4 regions of the Streptomyces odontomachicola genome follow, and region 2 is predicted to be linked to each of the others. Evidence: riboswitches for the same ligand, from Rfam matches in the RefSeq annotation. Region 2 holds a riboswitch; each other region holds the start of a gene.
The links. A riboswitch is a leader RNA that binds a small molecule or an ion and turns the genes downstream of it on or off. The one in region 2 is predicted to bind cyclic di-AMP.
Positions count from the first base shown of each region.

Region 1 (5,506 bases), on a different contig from region 2:
TGTCCCCGGGGTTCTCCCGCTGTCCCCGTACAAAAGCCGGATGCCCGGCACTGCCGCCGCAGTGCCGGGCATCCTGTGCTCGGACCCGTGTTCCGTAAGGGGTTCCCACAACCCCCTCTCGGGGATCAGACGTTGAGGCCGTGCTCCTGGAGGTAGGCCACCGGGTCGATGTCGCTGCCGTACTCGGGGCCCGTGCGGACCTCGAAGTGCAGGTGGGGTCCTGTCGTGTTGCCGGTGTTGCCCGAGATGGCGATCTGGTCGCCGGCGTTGACCTTCTGGCCCGCCTGGACGGTGGCCGAGGTGAGGTGGCCGTACTGGGTGTACTTGCCGTCCTCGCCCTTGATGACGACCTCGTTGCCGTAGGCGCCGCCGTTGCCGGTCTTGACCACGGTGCCGTTGGTGACGGCCTTCACCGGGGTGCCGGACTGCGCGGAGAAGTCCACGCCGGTGTGGCTGCCGCTGGACCAGGAGCCGCCGGACGCCTTGTAGGGCGTGCTGGTCGGCGCGTCGACCGGCTTCACGTAGTCGCCGCCGACGCTCTTGACGTCGGCCGCCTTCTTCTCGGCCTTCTTCTCGGCCTGGTCGGCGGACTTCTCCGCCTTCTTGGCCTCGTCGGCGGCGGACGGCGCGGCCTTCGCGGAGCCCTGCGGCTTCGCACCCGCGTCACCCGAGCCGGAGCCCGAGCCGCCCTTGAGGTCCAGGTTCTGGCCCGGGAAGATCACGTTCGGGTTGCCGCCGACGGTCTGGCGGTTGTCCTCGTACAGCTTCTTCCAGCCGCCCTGGACGCCCTTCGCGTCGGCGATCTTGCCGAGGGTGTCACCGGAGACGACCTTGTACGAGGTGGTGCCGGCGTTCTGCGGCGCGTCCTGCTGCTTGGGAGCGGACTGCGGCTTCGGCGCGGACTCCTGCTTGGGCGCCTCCTGCTTCGGGGCCTCCTGCTTCGGAGCCTGCTGCTTCTGCTCGCTCTGCTGCTGCGAACCGCTGCCGCTGTCGCCGCCCAGGTCCGGGGACGGACCGCCCTGGCTCAGGCCCGCCTTGGGACCGCAGTTGGGCCAGGCGCTCGGGCCCTGCTCGGCCAGCACCTTCTCAGCGATCTTGATCTGCTGTTCCTTGGTGGCCTCGCCGGCGCTCGGCGCGTACTGCGTGCCGCCGTGGCCCGACCAGGTCTGCTGGTCGAACTGGACGCCACCGGAGTAGCCGTTGCCGGTGTTGATGGACCAGTCGCCGCCCGACTCGCACTGGGCGACCTTGTCCCAGGTGCTCACGTCGGCGGCGTGCGCGCTGCCCGCGCCGAGCAGCGGAAGGGCGATGCCCGCGCCGCCCGCGGTGATGGCCAGCGAGATGCGGGCCATGCGGCGGGTCTGGTGACGGCTCTTGCGGGCGCGCTCAGAAATGGTGGCCATAAAGCTGTGCGTTTCCTCTCCTACGCCTGCGAGGTGAGCTGTCGGATTCGGGCTGGAGCTGCCCGGCCATTCCGCGAAAGCGCTCCTTGGTGCTTTCCGCGGGGATGGCTTCACCCCTAGCCGCTCCCGGCACCGGTCGGGTGCGCGGTTACGGCGCTTACCTGGTTCCCCCGCTCCTGCCGCCCTGTTCGTCGTCTGTTTCCGCGTGCCGGGCGGCAGGATTCGGCGTCCCGGCCACGGAACCACCGCATGGGACGTGCGGTGGCGGCATGAACACTAAGCAGACGAAATTCGCGACCACAAGGAAGCGGACATCAGCGGAGCTCTTCGGTGATCCGTTCCATTCCGTTACCGAGTCACAACGCATGACCAACCGCCCAGGTCATGGCCATGATTCACTGGCTTGATCTGTCATGAACGCCGAACTCGCCGCTCCGCAAAGAGTTTTTCCTGTGGTCCAACTCACCGATTTCCTGTGGCCTGGGTCACGGAAATCGGGAAATTCGATCTTGTGGCGTACGGCATTTCCCGTGGGTATTACGGGGAAAATGATCAGTGCGCGCCGGGTGTGCGCCGGAGGAAAGTGGCCGCGGTCACGGAGAATTGGCCGCCAAGTGTGCGCCGCGCCACGGAAATTGACGCGGGGCGGTACGGCGTAAAGCGCGCGGAGAGGGAGGGCCCGGGAAGGGGCCTGACCCGGCGGGAGTCAGCGGGAGTGGCGGACGGGCTCGGGGTGATACCGGCGCTCGGGCCGGCCCGTGGTGCCGTACCGCAGCGTGACCCGCGCCGTACCGGTGGCCACGAAGTGCTCCAGATAGCGCCGCGCGCTCACCCGGGACAGCCCGCTGTGTTCGGCGCACTCCGAGGCCGAGAGGCCCTCGCCGCCCGCGTGCGACTCCAGCGTGCCGCGTACCAGCCCGGCGGTCTGCTCGGTCAGGCCCTTCGGCAGCGGCTTGGCGGCGCCGCCCGCCACCGGACCGGCGGCGGCCGGCGACGGCGAACCGGTGAACAGCCGGTCCACGTCGTCCTGCCCGGCGGCCGACAGCGCGGCCAGCTCGCGGCGGCGCTCCGCGTACCCGCGCAGCCGCTCCTGGAGGAGCTGGGGCTCGAAGGGCTTGATGATGTACTGCACCGCCCCGCCGCGCTGCGCCCCGCGCACCGTCTCCGCGTCCCGCGCGGCCGTGACGACCAGCACGTCGGGACCGTCGTCCGGGGCCTCGCCGCCGCGCAGGCCGCGCAGCACGTCGAGGCCCGGGATGTCGGGCAGGTAGATGTCCAGCAGTACGAGGTCGGGCTTGAGCTCGTGGAAGAGGGACAGCGCCTCGGCTCCGCTGTGCGCCCTGCCGGCGACCTCGAAGCCGTCGACGCGCTCGACGAGCGTGCTGTGCAGCCTCGCGACCATGAAGTCGTCATCGACGACGAGTACGCGGACGGGCTGCTTCATGCGCGACACCGTAGCGCACGTGTACGAGGGGCGGAACGCGTCCGTCCAAGGGGTGGACGGCGTACGGAGGCGGCGTGCGGGGCCGTGCGCTGGAGCGGCTACAGCGCCCCGTAGCCGACCCCCGTGAGCTGCTCGGATGCCGCCCACAGCCGCTCGCCCGCGGTGTCGTTGCGGGTCCACGGCGCGCGCCAGGAGGGGCCAGGGCCTCCGCGTACGCCGAGGATGCGGGGGCCGTAGAAGCCGTCGCCGGGGACGCGGGGCGCGGTCGCCGCGTACAGGGTGGGGGCGGCGCCGAGCTGGGCCGAGGAGCCGAGCAGCGCGTTGCCGGTGCGCATGATGCGCCGCACCGCCTGGCGTCCCGCCTCGCGCGCGCCCTTCTCCTGGAGCTCGGTCGCCGAGTAGCCGGGGTGCGCGGCGGCGGCCGTCAGGTCGAGGCCCTTGCGGGCCGCGCGGCGGGCGAGCTCGTGCACGAAGAGCAGGTTCGCCGTCTTGGAGGCGGCGTACGCGGGCCAGCGGCGGTAGCGGTGCTCGCTGTTGAGGTCGCTCATGTCGATGTTGGACAGGGCGTGCGCCAGGCTGGACACGGTCACGACGCGGGCGCCCGGTGCGTCGAGCAGGCGCTCCAGGAGCAGGCCCGTGAGCGCGAAGTGGCCGAGGTGGTTGACCCCGAACTGCGTCTCGAAGCCGTCCGCCGTGCGGCCGTACGGCACGGCCATCACGCCCGCGTTGTTGATCAGGAGGTCGACGCGGTCGCAGGGGAGGGCGGTGGCGAAGGCGCGTACGGAGGAGAGGTCGGCGAGGTCGAGCTGCCTGAACTCCGCTTGCGCTTCCGGTACTTCGTGGCGGAGGCGGTCGCGTGCCCCGGTGCCGCGCTTCTCGCTGCGGCAGGCGAGGAGGACGCGGGCGCCGCGGCGGGCGAGCTCGCGCGCGGTGATGTAGCCGAGGCCGCTGTTGGCGCCGGTGACGATGACCGTGCGGTCGGCTTGTGGGGGGATGTTGCGTGCGGTCCAGCCCATGCGGCACAGGGTAGGGCGCGGGGTGGTGTTCGGGGAGAGCCCCGCGCCCCTCGACTTCCCTTCCGCTACGGGCTGCCCCCTGATTGCCCCCTTTTCCGGGGCTTCGCCCCGGGCCCCTTTTGGGTGCGGGGCTGGGCGGGTGCGGGGTCTTGCGTCCGCTGTGCCCACCCGTTCCGCCCCTGCGGAACGACTGCCCACAGCTCGTACGGGGAGGCGAGTGCGGAAGCGGTGGCGCGGAGGCCCGCAGCGAGTCGTGGGGCGCGGGCCCACGCACCCGGCGTGACGGCTCGTTCGTGCGTCACCCGGGGACGCCGCAGATCGGAGCAAGGCCCGGCCGGAGGCGCGGAGCGTCGTAGGGCGGGCCGTCACTCAGAAGTCGGGCGCAACCACCCACCCAAATTCCGCCGCAGCGGGAAGTAACCAGCAGCGCGAAATCGTCGGCGGTTAACCGGCGAAAAAAGCCGTAAGCGCTGTGGTGACCGCCTCGGGGCGCTCCGCATTCGCCAAATGGTGGGCGGAGCGGAGCTCCAGAAGGGACGCGTCCGGGATGGCGTCGGCCAGCTCGCGGGCGTGCGAAGGCGGTGTCGCGGGGTCGTCGCGGCCGGCGACGACCAGGACGGGCGCCGTCACGCGCGGCAGCGCGGGGCGGAGGTCGTAAGCGGCGAGCGCCTCGCAGCAGGCGGCGTAGCTGGCGGCGTCCGTCGCGCGGAGGTCGGACAGGAGAGGGCCGGCGCCCTCGAAGCCGGGCGCGAACCATGTGCCGGGGCGCGAGGCCACCATGGCCTCGGTACCCCCCTCGCGCACGGAGGCCGCCCGCGCGCGCCACGCCGACGGCTCCCCGAAGCGGGCCGAGGAGCAGACCAGCGCCAGCCGGGAGACCCGCGAGGGATGGTGCACGGCGAGGTGCAGCCCCACCGCGCCGCCGAGCGAGACCCCCGCGTACCGGAAGCGCTCCCACCCCTGCGCGTCGGCCAGCCGCAGCACCTCCTCGGCGAGCCCGGCGACGGACACGTCGGAAGCGGCGGGGGAACTCCCGTGCCCCGGAAGGTCCCAGCGCAGCACGCGGTGCGAGCGGGACAGCGCGGGAAGCTGGGGTTCCCACAGGGCGAGCGACGTACCGAGGGAGGGGCCGAGGACAAGCGGGGCGCCGTCGGCGGGACCGTCGAGGCGGTGGTGGATCACGAAGAAGCTCCAGGGCGTGACGGGGCACGGCGCAGCGCGCGGTCGGTGAGCGCGTGCGCGCTGCCCACGTAATGGGTGGGGTCGGTGAGGTCGCGCAGCCGCTCCTTGCCGAGCAGCGAACGCAGTTCGGGCTCGACCTCCTCCAGCGCCTCGTCGAGGGTGATGCCCTCGGTGCGCGCGGTGTCGGAGGCGGCGGTGAGCAGCTGTTTCGCGCGGGACCTGCCGAGCAGCGGGCCGAGTTCGGCGGCGATCCGCTCGCTGACGATCAGTCCCTCGGTGAGCGAGAGGTGCTCCTGCATGCGGTAGGGGAACACCCGCAGTCCTGCGGAGAGTTCGGCGGCCGCCCGGGCCGCGCCTCCCGCGAGCCGGAGCAGTTCGCGCAGCGGCTGCCACTCCGCGTGCCAGGCGCCGCCGGGCCGCTCGTCCTCGGCGGCCAGCGAACCGAGCAGCGTCGCGGTGAG
Region 1 covers NZ_JBCFOK010000005.1:158,655-164,160, forward strand. Annotated here, with positions in the region: gene ABEE00_RS10745 (transglycosylase family protein) at 126-1,394, opposite strand; cyclic di-AMP (ydaO/yuaA leader) riboswitch at 1,412-1,569, opposite strand; gene ABEE00_RS10750 (response regulator) at 2,110-2,847, opposite strand; gene ABEE00_RS10755 (oxidoreductase) at 2,946-3,863, opposite strand; gene pcaD (3-oxoadipate enol-lactonase) at 4,308-5,045, opposite strand; gene ABEE00_RS10765 (class-II fumarase/aspartase family protein) at 5,042-5,506, opposite strand, start outside.
Region 1: it holds a riboswitch for cyclic di-AMP, as region 2 does, so the genes downstream of both, ABEE00_RS10745 (transglycosylase family protein) here and ABEE00_RS32285 (M23 family metallopeptidase) in region 2, are expected to answer to the same signal.

Region 2 (5,506 bases):
GAGAGGAAGCCGTCCGGTGCGGAAGAACGTGCCCGTCATAGGGCGGAATGCCCCGTGGTTCGCGCGGTGGATTCCGGCGCTCCTGCTGGCGCTCGGGGTGCTGTGCCGGGTGTTCTTCCCGGCCCCCGAGATGACCGGTGGGCCCTTCTTCTCCGCGGCTCCGCTGGTGGCCGCGCCGTTCTGCACGCAGCGCTGCACGGCCGTCATCGGGGTGCTGGCCTCGGTGTTCTTCGGCGCGCTGCTGGCCCTGGACGGCGACCAGAGCCCGCTCGGCGACGCGATGCGGACCTTGACCATCGTCACCGTCGCCGTGCTCGCGCTGGGCATCAACCGCGCGCTGCGCCGCGGGGACGCGGAGCTCGCCTCGGCGCGCGGCATCGCCGAGGCGGCGCAGCGCGCGGTGCTGCCGCTGCCGCCTTCCCGGATCGGGGCGCTGGAGTTCGGCGCCCGGTACCAGGCCGCCCAGACGGACGCGCGGATCGGCGGCGACCTGTACGCGGTCCAGGAGACCCCCTACGGGACGCGGATGCTGGTCGGCGATGTCAGGGGCAAGGGAATGGGCGCGGTGGAGGCCGTGGTCATCGTGCTCGGCGCCTTCCGCGAGGCGGCCGAGCAGGAGTGGACCCTCGAGGGTCTCACCGCGCGTCTCGAGTGGGCGCTGCACAGGGAGGGCGAACGGCGGCGGGGGCTCGACCAGTTCGAGGGCTTCACCACCGCGGTGCTGGCCGAGGTGCCGGCCGACCGCCCGGACACGCTGCGCATCGTGAACCGCGGCCACCCTCCGCCGCTGCTGATCGAGGGCGACGGGACGGTGCGGAGCCTGGATCCGACCGGGTACGCGCTGCCGCTGGGCATGCCGGAGCTCGGGGTGTGGCCCGACCGCGCCGACGAGGTCACCTTCTCCGTGGGCTCGCAACTGCTGCTCTACACCGACGGGTTGTCCGAGGCCAGATCGCATCTCGACGGTTCCTTCTACGAGCCGGCCGAACGCCTCGCCGGCCTGCGCTTCGACACCGCCGACTCGCTGCTCGACGCCGTGATGGCGGACGTGCTCGCGTACACCGGGGGCGGCGGCACCACCGACGACCTGGCGCTGCTCGTGGCGCGGCGCTCCGGTTCCGTGCTGCACGAGAAGCCCCGTACGGGTTTCGCCGGAGGCAGCGCGGCGGCCTTCGGACGGCTGCCCAGGAGTGGGGCGCCCGGGGGCGAAGCCCCTGAGGGGGACGGGGTCCCCAAGGGAGACGGAGTCCCTAGGGGAGAGGGAGCCCCTAGGGGAAGCGGAGCTCCTAGCGGAGACGGAGCCCCTAGGGGTACGGGGTCTGACCAGGGGTGACGGTCCGGGGCGCGGCCGGTCCATGATCACGTTCGAGAAGCAAAATCGTGAGGAGCACGTGAAGGCCGCCGGGCGCCGTGACCGTTCCTCAACCGCCGCGATCGCGGCCCGCGTTGGTCACTCTCGGCGATCGCATGGCTCAAAACGGGTGATTCAGCGCCCCAATTGCCCTCCGCTGGGCGGAAACTGCGGGGCGACGGCGACTACAAAATCACCGGAACGGCTTGGAATAAAGCCACCGACTCTATTAACGTTCGATAACGCAGCGCGGTCGTCACTGCCGTCACGAGAGACGGCACCGTGCGCCGTCGCCGAATCCCGTACGTGCTCCATCACGAGCCACAACTCGATAGGCAGCACCGAGGGAACCGGGGAACCACCCCTGCTCGACGGCCGTCCACACGGTCGCCCGAGGAGGGTTCCTCACCGTCCGACCCCTAGGGGCCGTACGGGAGGTCCGGGGTGAATCGGGTGCCTTCTCCCACGAGGCACCCGTAGGAGACCTTCCTGCTCCGAACCCGTCAGCTAACCCGGTAGGCGAGAAGGAAGGAAAGGAGAACGCCCCCCGTGGCGTCCAACAGGCATGCCCCCGAGGCCCCGCCGGAGACCGGCGGCGCACCGTACGCGCAGGCCGCCGCGTACGACCGGCCCCGGAGCAGGTACGACGAGTACGGCAGCATGGCCGACCCCTACGGGCCCGCCACCACCTTCTTCCCCGCGGCCGAGACCGCCGAGATACCCGTCGCGGCGTACGGTTCCGACGAACAGCCGGGCGACGGCGGCCCGCTGGGCGAGTGGAACCCGACCGAGGAGTCCCTGCGCCCCGTAAGGGGACGGCACAGGGTCGGCAAGCAGCGCGGCGGCGGCATGGCCCGCAGCGGCGCGGTGCTCGGCGTCGGCGTGATCGCCGCGGTCGGCGCCGGCGGCATGGCCACCGCCAAGGACCGCGCGCCGGCGCCCATTTCGATGCCCGACCTCGCCTCGGCCGCCGAGAAGATCCCGGACGCCAAGGAGCTGCCCGGCGTCGGCCGCCTGCTGGCGGACGAGTCCGCCGACGACTCGGTGCTCGCGGGCGCGCCCCTGAGCCAGGCCGGGATCACCGACGGCGACGCGCAGCAGGGCCGCACCGACGCGGGCGAGGCGCTGCGCGCCCGGATACTCGCGCAGGCCGAACAGCAGCAGAACGACGCCGACTCCAAGGCCCGCGAGGCCGCGGCGCAGCAGGCGGCGCACGCGGCGGCGGAGAAGGCGAAGGCCAACGCCGCGGCGGAGCGCAAGGCCGAGGCCGAGAAGAAGGCCAAGATCGAGGCGGAGAAGAAGCGGAAGGCGGAGGCCGAGCGGCTCGCCAAGCTGGCCCGCTCCTTCACGCTGCCGGTCTCCAACTACACGCTCTCCGAGGGCTTCGGCGCCTCCGGCGGCATGTGGCAGTCCACCCACACGGGGCAGGACTTCGCGTCCCCTACGGGTACTCCGGTGAAGGCCATCCACTCCGGCACGATCAAGGAGGCGGGCTGGGCCGGTTCGTTCGGCTACCGCATCGTGCTGCAGCTGGACGACGGTACGGAGCTGTGGTTCTGCCACCTGTCCTCGATGAACAAGTCGGCCGGCGAGAAGGTCGGCACCGGCGACGTCATCGGCAGGGTCGGTTCCACCGGCAACTCCTCGGGCCCGCACCTGCACGTGGAGGTGCACCCCGGCGGGGGCGACGCGATCGACCCGCTGGCGTGGCTCCGGGGCAAGGGGCTCAGCGTCTGAGGAGGCGCCGCGCGGTGTCCCTTACGGGGCCGGCCCCGTAAGGGACGGCCTCCCCACCCCGCCCGCCTCCCGCTTCGGAACGTTCCGCTCACATCCACGCCGCCGCCTCGGACTGCCGGGCGGTCCGACCGGTCAGCGCACCATCCGACCTGTCGCCTCCACGGCGCGCACAGCAGGAGGGGACGGGGCGGCGGCGAACGGGGGCCTCCCCTGCCCCCTCTCCCCTCCGCACGCATCCGTACGCATCCGTACGGAAGACCCCGGCGGTCCTGGTGGCTCACCCCCCGACACCAGGGCCGCCGGCCCCTCCCCGTACGGGATCCCTAGGGGCTCCGCCCTCCCCTTACGAGACCCCTAGTGGCCTTGGCTTCGGGCCCTGGCCTCGGCGTCCGGCCTCCCCTTACGGGGCTTGTCCGCAGGGAAATGTCCGTGCCGGGCGGAAGCGGCGGAGTTACGGTCTACGCCATGGCTGACACCACCCGGAACACCCCTTCCCCTCACTCCATGGAAGACCGGCGCCCCCTCGGCACGCTCGCCGTCTCCCCCCTCTCGCTCGGCGGCAACGTCTTCGGCTGGACCGCCGACGAGTCCGCCTCCTTCGCCGTGCTGGACGCGTACCTCGCCGCCGGCGGCAACTTCATCGACACCGCCGACGTCTACTCGGCCTGGGTGGACGGCAACGCGGGCGGCGAGTCCGAGACCGTGATCGGCAAGTGGCTGGCGGAGCGCGGCAGTTCCGTGCGCGACCAGGTCGTCATCGCCACCAAGGTCGGCGCGCTGGCGCCGAACAACGGCCTCGCCGCGACGACGATCAAGGCCGCGGTCGAGGACTCCCTGCGCCGGCTGCGCACCGACCGCATCGATCTCTACTACACGCACTACGACGACGAGAGCGTCGAGGTGTCGGAGTTCCTCACCGCGCTCGACGCGCTGGTCAAGGAGGGCAAGGTCCGCGAGATCGCCGCCTCCAACATCAGCCCCGCGCGCCTCCAGGAGTCCCTGGACTTCAGCGCGCGCGAGGGCCTGGCCCGCTATGTGGGCCTCCAGCCGCACTACAACCTGATGTCCCGCGACACGTACGAGGGCGAGCTCGAGCGCATCGCGGCGCGCGAGGGCCTGGGCGTCATGCCGTACTACGCGCTGGCCTCGGGCTTCCTCACCGGCAAGTACCGCCCCGGCACGGAGCCCGAGGGCGCGCGCGCCTCCCGCGTCGCCGACTACCTCGCCTCCGAGCGCGGCCAGCGGGTGCTCCGCGCGCTGGACGAGGTGGCACGCGCCCACGACGCGTCGGCCGCGACCATCGCCCTCGCCTGGCTCGCCGCCCAGCCGACGGTCACCGCGCCGATCGCCAGCGCCCGCAAGGTCGACCAGCTTCCCGCGCTGATGGCGGTGGGCGGCACGGTGCTGACGGAGGACGAGCTGGCGAAGCTCACGGAGGCGTCCGCGTAAGGGGTCGTCACCTAGGGCTGATCACCTAGTGGTCCGGCCACCTGAGGGGCGCCGTACGGAAGACCCGTACGGCGCCCCTCAGGTGCTGTGTCTATCGGCGCTGGATGTGCCCGTACACCCGCTCCACGTTGAGCCGTACGACGAGCCGCCGGTCGTTCACCATGGCGTTCCGGTACTCGTCCCAGTCCGGGTGGTCGCCGCGGATCAGGCTGTATATCTCGACGAGTTCGTCCACCGTCGCGTCGTTGGGGTCGGCGGCGATGGGCGACAGCTCGGCGTTCCCCTCGGCGACGGCCCACGACCAGCCGTCCTTGCTGGTCACATAGAAACTGGCCCGGGGATCACGGGAGAGGTTGCGCGCTTTGGCGCGGCCCGCGGTGATGGACACGCGGATGAGGCGCTTCTGCGGCGAGTAGAGGTAATTGACGTTCGACAACTGCGGCCGGCCGTCCCGCTTGAGCGTGACGAGCACACCCAGGTCGTACCGGCCGAGCATCCTCGACAAGGCGGCGGCGTCCACGAAGTCTCCTCTCGGGAGGGTTACGGGACTGATCGTACGGAAGGATGCGGCGGGCGGTGCGCCGCGGCCTCGGCCTAGGCTGCCCGCATGGTCCAGGAGGCAGAGCGGCAGGTCGTGGTCGGCGGAGCGGTGTGTGCGCACGGGCGTCTGCTGGCCGCCAGACGCACCGCACCACCGGAGTTGGCGGGGCGCTGGGAGTTGCCCGGCGGGAAGGTCGAGCCGGGTGAGGCGGCCGAGGACGCGCTGGTACGGGAGCTCCGCGAGGAGCTGGGCGTCGAGACGGAGCCGGTGGAGCGTGTACCCGGCGAATGGCCGCTGCAGAGGCCCGGGTTGGTGCTCCAGGTGTGGCGCGCGAGGCTGATCGAGGGCGAACCCAAGCCCCTCCAGGATCACGACGAGCTGCGCTGGCTGACCCCCGAGGACGCCTTCGACGTGGCGTGGGTCGAACA
Region 2 covers NZ_JBCFOK010000023.1:77,225-82,730, forward strand. Annotated here, with positions in the region: gene ABEE00_RS32280 (PP2C family protein-serine/threonine phosphatase) at 17-1,333, shown strand; cyclic di-AMP (ydaO/yuaA leader) riboswitch at 1,661-1,887, shown strand; gene ABEE00_RS32285 (M23 family metallopeptidase) at 1,901-3,088, shown strand; gene ABEE00_RS32290 (aldo/keto reductase) at 3,593-4,537, shown strand; gene ABEE00_RS32295 (PPOX class F420-dependent oxidoreductase) at 4,629-5,033, opposite strand; gene ABEE00_RS32300 ((deoxy)nucleoside triphosphate pyrophosphohydrolase) at 5,145-5,506, shown strand, end outside.

Region 3 (5,506 bases), on a different contig from region 2:
CGAACGCCAGGGCCTGCGCGGCGCGTCCGGACGCCTTGCCCAGCGCCTCGCGGCCCGCGGCGCCGCCCGGGGCCCGGCTGGTGTGGGAGGCGTGGGTGCCGGCGGAGTCGTCGCCGGAGCGGGGGAGGGGATCGCCGAGTACGCGGGCCCGTTCGTCCGGAGGGAGGCGGTCGAGGAGCCGGTCGGCGGCCTCGGCCTTGTTGCGGGCCGTGCGCTTGTGGGCGCGCGCGGCGGCCGAGGCGTGCCGGAGTGAACGTTCCGTCTCCGCGGCCTCCTCGCGTACCTGGCGCGCTGACCTGGCCTGTTCGGTGATCTGGCGTACGGCGTCCGACTGGCGGACGCCGGCGCGTTCGGTGACGGCGGCGCGGTCGAGGTAGTCCGAGGGGGAGGAGGAGAGGACGAGTTGCAGTGCGGGGTCGAGGCCGCCGTTCCGGTACTGCGCGGTGGCGAAGGAACCCAGTTCGTCGCGGGCCGAGTTGAGCCGGGACTGCCGTCGCGCCGACTCGTCGCGCAGGTCTTCCAGATGGTGTCTGGCCTGGTCGGCGCGTTCCTGGGCGCCGTTGGAGCGTTCGGCTGCCCGTTCGGCCTCGCGGTGCAGCGCGTCGGAGCGGGACTTGATCTGCTCGGCCGACGGGCGGGGCGCGGCGTGCCCTGAGCCCTCGTACGCGGTGGCGGTGGCCGTGCCGGCGATCGCGAGCGTGAGGACGGCGCGGGCCGCGTTCCCGGACAGCGCGCGTGCGGCGCCTGCGGGAAGCGGCAGCGAGAGGGAGCGGGGGAGGGGAGCGGGGAGCGGTACGGAGAACGGGGCCCGCGGCCTGCGGTGAGGGTGCGGGCGTGAGCCCTGTGTCGGGTGGGGTTCGAAGCGGTGCCGGGGAGCCGAGGGGAGAGCGGAGGGAGAAGAGGAGCGAGGGGAGAAAGAGCGGGGAGAGGTCTTTCGGTGGGAGGCCATGTGCGGCCGTCACTCCCTTGAGTGCTGAGCGGCGCCGGTGCGGCGCCGGTGCGGCGCCGGGCGTCGTACGGCCCGCGAGGGGAACCGGCGGCGGCCGCCACAGGGGGAATGCGGCCGCCGCCGGTTCTCGGCGGGGGCGGCCGGCGGTCCCGAGGGGCGGGGCCGGCCACCTGGCGAGGACGCTAGCCGCGCGGCCCGAGCCGTCGTGCGGCGTTGACCGCGACTGACCGCATTCGTTCACGCGGGAGAGGCGGGCTCACGGCGCGGGCCGTGGAGCGACGCGTTCCGGTTGGGCCGCGACCGATGCGGGACATACGCCCACCCTGACCGACAGGTCGTGTTATGGCCCCGGATACCCTCCGGAGCCATGAACGTGCTCATCAACATCTTCGTCGCCCTGCACATCGTCGGTATCGCCGCCCTGCTCGGCGGCTTCTTCGCGCAGATGAAGTCGCTGCGCACGGGCGAGGCGCGGATCTCCCCCGGCATGCTGCACGGCGCGCTGACCATGCTGGTCACGGGCGCGGTGCTGGTCGGCCTCAACCAGGCCGAGAGCAACCCCGTGAACAACATCAAGATAGGGATCAAGCTGGCGCTGCTGGTGGTGGTCCTGATCCTGGTCTACGTGAAACGCGACGAGGAGAAGGTGCCGTCCTCCGTGCTCGGCACGATCGGCGCGCTGACCACGGCGAACATCTTCATCGCCGTCCTGTGGACCTGAGCGGGGCTTGAGTCCGGCGTAGCGGAAGCAGAAGCGGAGGCCGGAGGAGTGCGGTACGGGTCCGCCCGCCGGGGTGCGGCGGGGCGGGCCCGTACCGGATCTTCCGGCCGGCGCGGAGGCCCGGGCGGCGGTGCGCCGCGGCCCGCCGTCAGCCCGGCCGCACCGCCGAGTGGAACGGCATGTAGTTGATCGACTCGTAGCGCACGTTGGCCCCCGGCTTGGGCGCGTGGATCATCTGGCCGCCGCCCGCGTAGATGCCCACATGGCTGATGTCGTCGTAGAAGAAGACCAAGTCACCGGGCTGGAGCTGGGACTTGGAGACCTTCGTGCCGATCTTCACCTGGTCCCAGGTGGTGCGCGGCAGCGATATGCCGGCCGACTTCCAGGCGTCCTGGGTGAGCCCGGAGCAGTCGTACGAGGACGGGCCCGTGGCGCCCCAGACGTAGGGCTTGCCGAGCTGCTGCTTGGCGAAGGCGATGACCTTCTCCGCCTTCGAGGACGCCGAGGAACCCCCGCCGGAACCCTCCTGCGAACCGGCCCCCGAGCCCGAGCCCGCGTCGGAACCGGAACCAGAACCGGAGCCGGAATCGGAACCGCCCTGGTGCTCGCGGCGCTCCTGCTCCCGCTTCTCCGCCTCGGCGGCCTTGCGCCGCGCCTCGGCCTCCTTCTTGCGCTCCAGCGCGTCGAGCCGGGCCTTCTCCTGCGCGGTCAGGCGGGACAGCAGCTTCCGCGCGTCCGCCAGCTTGCCCTGGACCTCCTGCTTGCTGTCCTTGAGCTTGCGCTGCGTCGAGGCCAGCGAGGAGAGCCGCTGCGTCGCCTCGGAGCGCTGCGAAGCGGCCGCGCGCTGCTGCTTCTCGTACTCGGCGACGGCCTCCTTCTGGCGGCCGGTCATCCTGTCCATCATGTGCTTCTGCTTGAAGAAGCCCTGCGGATCCTGGGTGAGCAGCAGCGTGGCGGTCTCCGAGATGCCGCCGGTGCGGTACTGCGCGGCCGCGTAGGTGCCGAGCGTGCGCCGCGCGTCGTTGAGCTTCTCGGTGCGCTGCGCGACCTGGTTGAGCGCGCCCTCCAGCTTCGAACGCTGGGAACGGGTGCGCTCCTTGGCCTCGTTGTACTTCTGGGTGGCGGACTCGGCCTGGTGGTAGAGCCGGTCCACCTGCCTCTGCACATCCTCGACAGGGGCTCTGCCGGTGTGGCCGCCGCTGCCCGCCCCGTCGTCGGAGGGTGCGGCCGAGGCGCCCTGGGAGAGGAGGGTGACGGAGGCGAAGGCGGCGGTGGTGACGCCTATGGCCCCGCGCTTCGTGCTGGCGGACTGAAGTATGCGGGTGCGCGGCTTGCGATGGGACGCCAAGGCCGGCGGCTCCTTCCGTGCTCCGCCTACCGGGTTAGCTGTCGGGTTCGGGCGTCGGAAGGCGGCCCTACGGTGCGCGTCAGCGCTCCGATTCACCCCTGCGGTACGTGCGTACGCGGTGGGTCCCCGGCTCCGGCGCGTGCGGCCGGACTCGGCGGGGGCGGCCCGTGCCGGCGCTTTCGCCGGCGAAGCGGTGCGGACTGCCCGCACGCACGGTAGCGAAGGCGTGTGGCTGATGTGAAGGGCGATGTGCGATACGTCCGTTATCTTTTCGTTGCCGAGTGCACACGGGGAGGTCACAGGGGTCGTACGGGGAGTTCACCGCGCCCTCGTCGAGCGGCCCGGAAATGCGCCCGGGGCGGGCCGGGAACGAATCGGGGGCCGCTGTTTCCAGGCCGGTTCCGGCGTACGGCGTCAGCCTGTCAGCGGTGGCGCCTAGACTCGGACGACGATGAGCAGCCTCTTCGACGACAGCTATCTCGCGCACCTCGAGCCCCCGGCCGAGGAGGAGCCGCCGCCTCCTCCGGATCCCGAGGGCCCCGAGCAGGCACCCGACGATCTCTTCGCGGGCGCCTTGGACGGCGGTGCCCGCGACCCGTGGTATCGCGACGGCGCCCCGCGCACCGTCGTGGACACCGCGGCGCTGTTGGAGGGGATGAACGAGCCGCAGCGCGACGCCGTGCTGCACACAGGATCGCCGCTGCTCATCGTCGCGGGCGCGGGCTCGGGCAAGACCCGTGTGCTGACCCACCGCATCGCGTATCTGCTCGGCGCCAGGGGCGTGCACCCGGGGCAGATCCTCGCGATCACCTTCACCAACAAGGCCGCGGGCGAGATGAAGGAGCGGGTCGAGGAGCTTGTCGGCCCGCGCGGGCAGGCGATGTGGGTGTCCACGTTCCACAGCGCGTGCGTGCGCATCCTGCGCCGCGAGTCGAAGAAGCTGGGCTTCACCTCGTCCTTCTCGATCTACGACGCGGCCGACTCGAAGCGGCTGATGGCCCTGGTCTGCCGCGATCTCGACCTCGACCCGAAGCGCTTCCCGCCGAAGTCCTTCAGCGCCAAGGTCTCCAACCTCAAGAACGAGCTGGTCGACGAGGAGGACTTCGCCGCGCAGGCCGCCGACGGCTTCGAGAAGACCCTCGCCGAGGCCTACGCGATGTACCAGGCACGGCTGCGCGAGGCCAACGCCCTGGACTTCGACGACATCATCATGACCACGGTGAATCTGCTGCGCGCCTTCCCTGACGTGGCCGAGCACTACAGGCGCCGCTTCCGGCATGTGCTCGTCGATGAGTACCAGGACACCAACCACGCCCAGTACGCCCTGGTCAGAGAGCTGGTCGGCGGCGGGGACGATCCGGCCGAGCTGTGCGTGGTCGGCGACGCGGACCAGTCGATCTACGCGTTCCGCGGCGCGACCATCCGCAACATCCTCCAGTTCGAGGAGGACTACCCGGACGCGACCACGATCCTCCTGGAGCAGAACTACCGCTCCACGCAGACCATCCTCAGCGCCGCCAACGCCGTCATCGAGCGCAATGAGAACCGCCGCCCCAAGAACCTGTGGACCCAGGCCGGTTCGGGCCGCGCGATCACCGGCTATGTGGCGGACACCGAGCACGACGAGGCGCAGTTCATCGCGGACGAGATCGACCGCCTCACCGACGCGGGGGAGGCCAAGCCCTCCGACGTCGCGATCTTCTACCGTACGAACGCCCAGTCCCGCGTCTTCGAAGAGGTGCTGATCCGCGTCGGCCTGCCGTACAAGGTGGTCGGCGGCGTCCGCTTCTACGAGCGGCGCGAGGTCCGCGACGTCCTGGCCTATCTGCGGGTGCTCGCCAACCCCGAGGACTCGGTCTCGATGCGCCGGATCCTCAATGTGCCCAAGCGCGGCATCGGCGACCGCGCCGAGGCCATGATCGAGGCGCTGGCCTCCCGCGAGAAGATCACCTTCCCGCAGGCGCTGCCCCGGGTGGACGAGGCGTACGGCATGGCCGCGCGCTCCGCGAACGCCGTCCGGCGCTTCAACGCGCTGATGGACGAGCTCCGTACGATCGTCGAGTCCGGCGCGGGACCCGCGACCGTGCTGGAGGCGGTGCTGGAGCAGACCGGCTATCTCGCCGAGCTGCAGGCCTCGACCGATCCGCAGGACGAGACCCGCATCGAGAACCTGCAGGAACTCGCCGCCGTGGCCCTGGAGTTCGAGCAGGAGCGCGGCGAGGACGAGCCGGGCACGCTGGCCGACTTCCTGGAGCAGGTCGCGCTGGTCGCCGACTCCGACCAGATCCCGGACGAGGGCGAAGAGGACGAGGACCAGGGGGTCGTCACGCTGATGACCCTGCACACCGCCAAGGGCCTGGAGTTCCCCGTGGTGTTCCTGACCGGCATGGAGGACGGCGTCTTCCCGCACATGCGCGCGCTGGGCAACACCAAGGAGCTGGAGGAGGAGCGGCGCCTGGCGTACGTCGGCATCACCCGCGCACGCGAG
Region 3 covers NZ_JBCFOK010000026.1:77,101-82,606, reverse strand. Annotated here, with positions in the region: gene ABEE00_RS33505 (C40 family peptidase) at 1-949, opposite strand, end outside; gene ABEE00_RS33500 (hypothetical protein) at 1,317-1,670, shown strand; gene ABEE00_RS33495 (C40 family peptidase) at 1,819-3,018, opposite strand; cyclic di-AMP (ydaO/yuaA leader) riboswitch at 3,042-3,175, opposite strand; gene pcrA (DNA helicase PcrA) at 3,470-5,506, shown strand, end outside.
Region 3: it holds a riboswitch for cyclic di-AMP, as region 2 does, so the genes downstream of both, ABEE00_RS33495 (C40 family peptidase) here and ABEE00_RS32285 (M23 family metallopeptidase) in region 2, are expected to answer to the same signal.

Region 4 (5,506 bases), on a different contig from region 2:
CCGACGGTGGCCGCGAGGCCGACCCTGTCCACGTAGTCGTGGTGCGTGAAACGGTGCACGTCCCGGTGGGAGAGCCGCGGATACGGGGCGAAGAAGCGGTAGTACTTCGACTCGTCGGAAACCCGCTCGTAGAAGCGGGTCAGCCGCTCGGCGTCGTCCTCGGTGATGGGCCTGACCAGGGCGGTGCCGCCGTCGCGCAGGACGACGTCGGCTTCCCAGTGCTGGGGGTACGCACGTTCCGCGGGGGACTGCATGGCCTCAGGGTAGGCCCTGCGGCGGATGCGGACAGAGGGCCGTGAGGCCCCTCGGGGCACCGGAGGGACCGGCGCCGCCGGCCCTTCCCTCCCTGGCGGAGGCGGGCACGGGTGTGCGGCCGTCCCGTGCAAGACTGGTCCAGACAACCGTCACAGTCACACCAGCAGCAACCGAAGGGCAACACCATGGTTGAGCGCCGTGTCACCGTCGGCTGGGCCGAGGGCCTGCACGCCCGCCCCGCCTCGATCTTCTGCCGTGCCGCGAACGCCGCGGGCGTGCCGGTCACCGTGAAGAAGGGCGAGGACGGCAACCCCGTCAACGCCGCCTCCATGCTCGGCGTCCTCGGCCTCGGCGCCGAGGGCGGTGACGAGATCGTGCTGGCCTCGGAGTCGGACGACGCGGAGTCCGCGCTCGACCGCCTGGCGAAGCTGGTCGCCGAGGGTCTCGAGGAGCTCCCCGAGACCGTCTGAGCCGACCGCTCAGCGTCCGGGGCCGCACCCCCGGACGCGCCTTTCGCAGACGACCGGAGGGAATTCCCGCGCCGCACGCGGGAATTCCCTCCTGTTGCTTTTCGGCCCCTCTGTGCCGCGCTCTATACGACGGCTGTTAAATGCGGTCGCGTGCCGTGTTGACGGCAGGTTTCGTTTCGCTCACGGCGCTTTTCGGGGATGCCCTTTCCGTGGATTCGGCCCGCGGCCCTTTCGGGGACTCCGCGTACGGCCGCCCCGGGGGCTCAGCGTGCGGTCCGCGCAGCCGGTGCAGCGCGGCCGTGCGCTCGGTGTGCCGGGCCATCAGGGAACGGGCGCGCTCCGCGTCGCCGCGCGCCACCGCGTCCGTGAGCGCGCCGTACTCCTGCCAGGCCGCTGCCGTACGGGCCGGGGCCTCCACCGCGTACAGCCAGGCGATCTTGCGGCGGAGCTGGGTGAGCAGCGAGGTCAGGCCCGGGCTCCCTGTGGCCTGCGCCAGGGTCTCGTGGAACCACTGCTCCAGTGACCGCAGATCCGACAACTGCCCCTGGTCAAGCCGCTGTTGGCCGAGCCTGACCAGCCCGCTCAGCACCTTCAGGTGCGCGCCGCTGCGGCGCTGCGCCGCGCGGGCCGCGCCCAGCGGCTCCAGCAGCGCGCGCACCTCCAGCAGGTCGGCGGCCTCCCGCGCGGTGGGCTCGGCCACGCAGGCGCCGGCGTGCCTGCGGGTGCACACGAAGCCCTCCGACTCCAGGGTGCGCAGCGCCTCGCGCACCGGCACCCGGGACACGCCGTACCGCCGGGCCAGAGCGTCCTCGGTGAGCCGCGCGCCGGGCGGGAACGCCCCGCCGACGATGTCGTCGCGGATCGCCGAACAGACCGCGTGCGCGGAAATTCGCATGGCATGGACTGTATGGCAAGCGCGCGGGAATTCCGATGCGCCGAGGTCAATTCCCGTGAATACGGCGTGAAAACGGCCCCCGGCCGTCATGCGGTCGGGGGCCGTTTCTCAGCGAGTCGGACTCAGGGGCCGGTCTCGGAGACTCGGACTCAGAGGGAGACGCCCTTGCTGCGCATGTACGCGACCGGGTCGATGTCCGAGCCGTAGTCCGGTCCGGTGCGGATCTCGAAGTGCAGGTGCGGGCCCGTGGTGTTGCCGGTGTTGCCGGAGAGCGCGATCTGCTGACCCGCGCTCACGGTCTGGCCGACGGACACGCCGATGGACGACAGGTGGCCGTACTGGCTGTAGTGGCCGTCCTTGTGCTTGATCACGATGTTGTTGCCGTAGGCGCCGCCGTCGCCGGCCTCCACGACCTCGCCCGCGGCGACGGCGTTGACCTTGGTGCCCATGTCGGCGTGGAAGTCGACGCCGGTGTGGCTGCCGGACGACCACAGGCCGCTGGAGGACTGGTACGGGGTGGAGAGCTGCGGGTTGGCGACGGGCGCCATGTAGCCGCTGAGCTGCGCGCGCTTGGACTCGGCCGCGCGGGCGGAGCGCTCGCGCTCCTCGCGCTCCTTCTTCGCCTTCTCGGCCGCGGCCTTGCGCTTGGCCTCCTCGGCCTTCTTCTTGGCCTCCTTGGCCTTCTCCTTGGCCTCGGCTGCGGCCTTCTTCGCCGCGGCCTCGACCTCGGCCTTCTCGGCGGCGGTCTGCTGCGCGTCGGCCTGGTGCGCGACGGTGTCGGCGACGGAGCCGTCCAGGTCGATGGCCCGGGTCAGCCCGGTGTCGTCGGGGGAGGGCGAGCCGGCGTCGGCGAGCGCGGGCGAGGCGACGGCGCCGACGACGCCGACGGCGGCTATGCCCGCGATGCCTGCGGCGCCGGAGGAGACCCTGCGGCGGGTGCGGCTGGGCGCACGGTGCTTCCCGGTGGCACGGATGAACGCCATGAGTCGGCGCGACTCCTTTCCTTCCTTCTCGCCTACCGGGTTAGCTGACGGGTTCGGAGCAGGAAGGTCTCCTACGGTCGCCACCGCTCGCGCGAAGGCGGCCGATTCACCCCAAGGGACGTGTGGGTCCCCGGCTCCCCTGGCTCGCGCCGTACGGGGACTCGGCGATGGCTCTCCGTCGGCCGCGGGCGCGGTCACTTCTGACGAGGAGCGGCACCGAAGCTAAACGGGCCATCAACGGACCACCAAGCCGATCCGGGTTTTTGTTGGCCTTGCCACACCCACCACCCGGGCACCACGGGCCATTTCGGGCATAACGCCGGACATGGCGGACATTCAGCTCAGGAGGGGTCAGGTTTCGGCACGCGAACGGCAGGGGCCAGGCACGAAAGCGGCCGTGAACGAACACAGGATCACCACAGGCGCGGCACGCGAAGGGGCCGGGGGCGACTGCTTCCGCCCCCGGCCCCTTCTGGCCGAGCCATCCGAATTGCCCGCTATGCGCCTTTCGGTGCGCCGCGTACGGGATCCCGTACGGCCTCAGCCCCCGGTGACCACCGTGACCTCGCCGATGCCCAACTCGCGCACGGGCTCCGCGATCTGCGACGCGTCGCCGACCAGGATCGTGACCAGGCGGTCGGCCGGGAAGGCGTTCACCGCGGCCGCCGTGGCCTCGACCGTGCCGGTCTCGGCGAGGCGGGCGTAAAGCTGCCCCTGGTAGTCGTCGGGGAGGTGCTGCTCGACCTGGTCGGCCAGGGTGTCGGCGACGGCCGCCGCCGTCTCGTACTTGAGCGGCGCGACGCCCACCAGATTCTGCACGGCGACGTCGCGCTCCTCGTCGGTGAGCCCGCCCTCGGCGAGGGTGCGCAGCACCTTCCACAGGTCGGCGAGCGCCGGGCCCGTCACGTCCGTGGCCACCGAGCCCGAGACGGACAGCAGCGCCGCGCCGCCCGCGCCGTCCTCGGTGGAGCGCAGCACGAGGCCCGAGGCGCGCACCCCGTAGGTGTAGCCCTTCTCCTCGCGCAGCACCCGGTCGAGCCGCGACGTGAGCGTGCCGCCCAGGCAGTAGGTGCCCAGCACCTGCGCGGGCCAGGCGCTGTCGTGCCGGTCCGGGCCGATGCGCCCGATCCTGAGCTGGGTCTGCACGGCGCCGGGCCGGTCCACGATGACGACACGGCCCCTGTCGTCCGCCGTCACCGGGGGCACAGGGAGCGGCTCGGCCGAGGAACCGGTCCAGGCGCCGAGGGTGTCGGCGAGCGCCGCGTCCAGGTCGGTGCCCTCCAGGTCGCCGACGACCACGGCGGTCGCGGTGGCCGGGCGTACGTGGGCCTCGTAGAAGGCGCGCACGGCGGCGGCGTCGATCCGCGCGACGGTCTCCTCGGTGCCCTGCCGGGGCCGGGACATCCGGGACTCGGCGGGGAACAGCTCCTTGGAGAGCTCCTTGGCCGCGCGGCGCGCCGGGTTGGCCAGCTCGTGCGGGATCTCGTCCAGGCGGTTGGCGACGAGGCGCTCGACCTCGCCGTCGGGGAACGCGGGCGCGCGCAGCGCGTCGGCGAGCAGCCCGAGCGCCTTGGGCAGCCGGGAGGCCGGGACCTCCAGGGAGACCCGGACGCCGGGGTGGTCCGCGTACGCGTCGAGGGTGGCGCCGCAGCGCTCCAGCTCGGCGGCGAACTCCTCGGCGTCGTGCTTGTCCGTGCCCTCGGAGAAGGCCCGCGCCATGATCGTCGCGACGCCGTCCAGGCCCTCGGGCTCGGCGTCCAGCGGCGCCTGGAGGCAGATCTCGACGGCCACGACCTGCTGGCCAGGGCGGTGGCAGCGGAGCACGGTCAGGCCGTTGGGCAGCGTGCCGCGCTCCGGGGCGGGGAACGCCCAGGGCTTCGGCTGACCGCCGCGCGGCTGCGGGTGGAAGGTCATCTCCGGGGTGGGCGCTTCGGCGTCGCTCACTGGCCGTGCTCCTCGTTCTCGTCGGCCTCGGTCTCTTCGGCCTCGTCGGCGGCTTCGGCGGTCGGTTCGTACACCAGCGAGGCGCGGTTGTCGGGGCGCAGCCTGGCAGCGGCGACCGCCTGCACCTCGTCTGCGGTGATGTCCAGGACGCGGGAGACCGCGCCGAGGGCGAGCTGCGGGTCGCCGAACAGGACGGCGTACCGGCACAGTTCGTCGGCGCGGCCGCCGACGGTCGCGAGCCTGTCCAGCCACTCGCGCTCCAACTGGGCCTGGGCGCGCTCCATTTCCTCCGGGGTCGGGCCCTCCTCCGCGAACCGGCGCAGCTCGTCGTCGACGGCCGCCTCGATCGCGGACACCTCGACCCCGCCGGACGCCTTCACGTCCAGGAAGCCGAGCGAGGGCGCGCCGGCAAGACGCAGCAGCCCGAACCCGGCGCCGACCGCGAGCCGGTCGCGGCGCACCAGGCGGTTGTGCAGCCGGGAGGACTCGCCGCCGCCGAGCACCGTGAGCGCCAGGTCGGCCGCGTCGCCCTCGCGGGTGCCGTCGTGCGGCAGCCGGTAACCGGACATCAGGGCGCGCGCCGGGACGTCCTCCTCGACGACCTCGCGCTGCTCGGCGCCCAGGGTCTCGGGCAGCGAGCCGTCCCGCGGCGGGTGCTTGCCCTCGTGGCCGGGGATGCTGCCGAAGTACTTCTCCGCCCAGGCGAGCGTCTGCTCCGGGTCGATGTCGCCGACGATGGAGAGCACCGCGTTGTTGGGCGCGTAATACGTACGGAAGAAGGCGCGGGCGTCCTCGAGCGAGGCGGCGTCCAGGTCGGCCATCGAGCCGATGGGCGTGTGGTGGTACGGATGGCCCTCGGGGTAGACCATCGCGGCCAGCTTCTCGAAGGCGGTGCCGTAGGGCACGTTGTCGTACCGCTGGCGGCGCTCGTTCTTGACCACGTCCCGCTGGTTCTCCAG
Region 4 covers NZ_JBCFOK010000007.1:314,911-320,416, forward strand. Annotated here, with positions in the region: gene ABEE00_RS15870 (bifunctional acetate--CoA ligase family protein/GNAT family N-acetyltransferase) at 1-254, opposite strand, end outside; gene ABEE00_RS15875 (HPr family phosphocarrier protein) at 441-725, shown strand; gene ABEE00_RS15880 (GntR family transcriptional regulator) at 862-1,620, opposite strand; gene ABEE00_RS15885 (M23 family metallopeptidase) at 1,770-2,603, opposite strand; cyclic di-AMP (ydaO/yuaA leader) riboswitch at 2,619-2,780, opposite strand; gene ABEE00_RS15890 (M16 family metallopeptidase) at 3,144-4,517, opposite strand; gene ABEE00_RS15895 (M16 family metallopeptidase) at 4,544-5,506, opposite strand, start outside.
Region 4: it holds a riboswitch for cyclic di-AMP, as region 2 does, so the genes downstream of both, ABEE00_RS15885 (M23 family metallopeptidase) here and ABEE00_RS32285 (M23 family metallopeptidase) in region 2, are expected to answer to the same signal.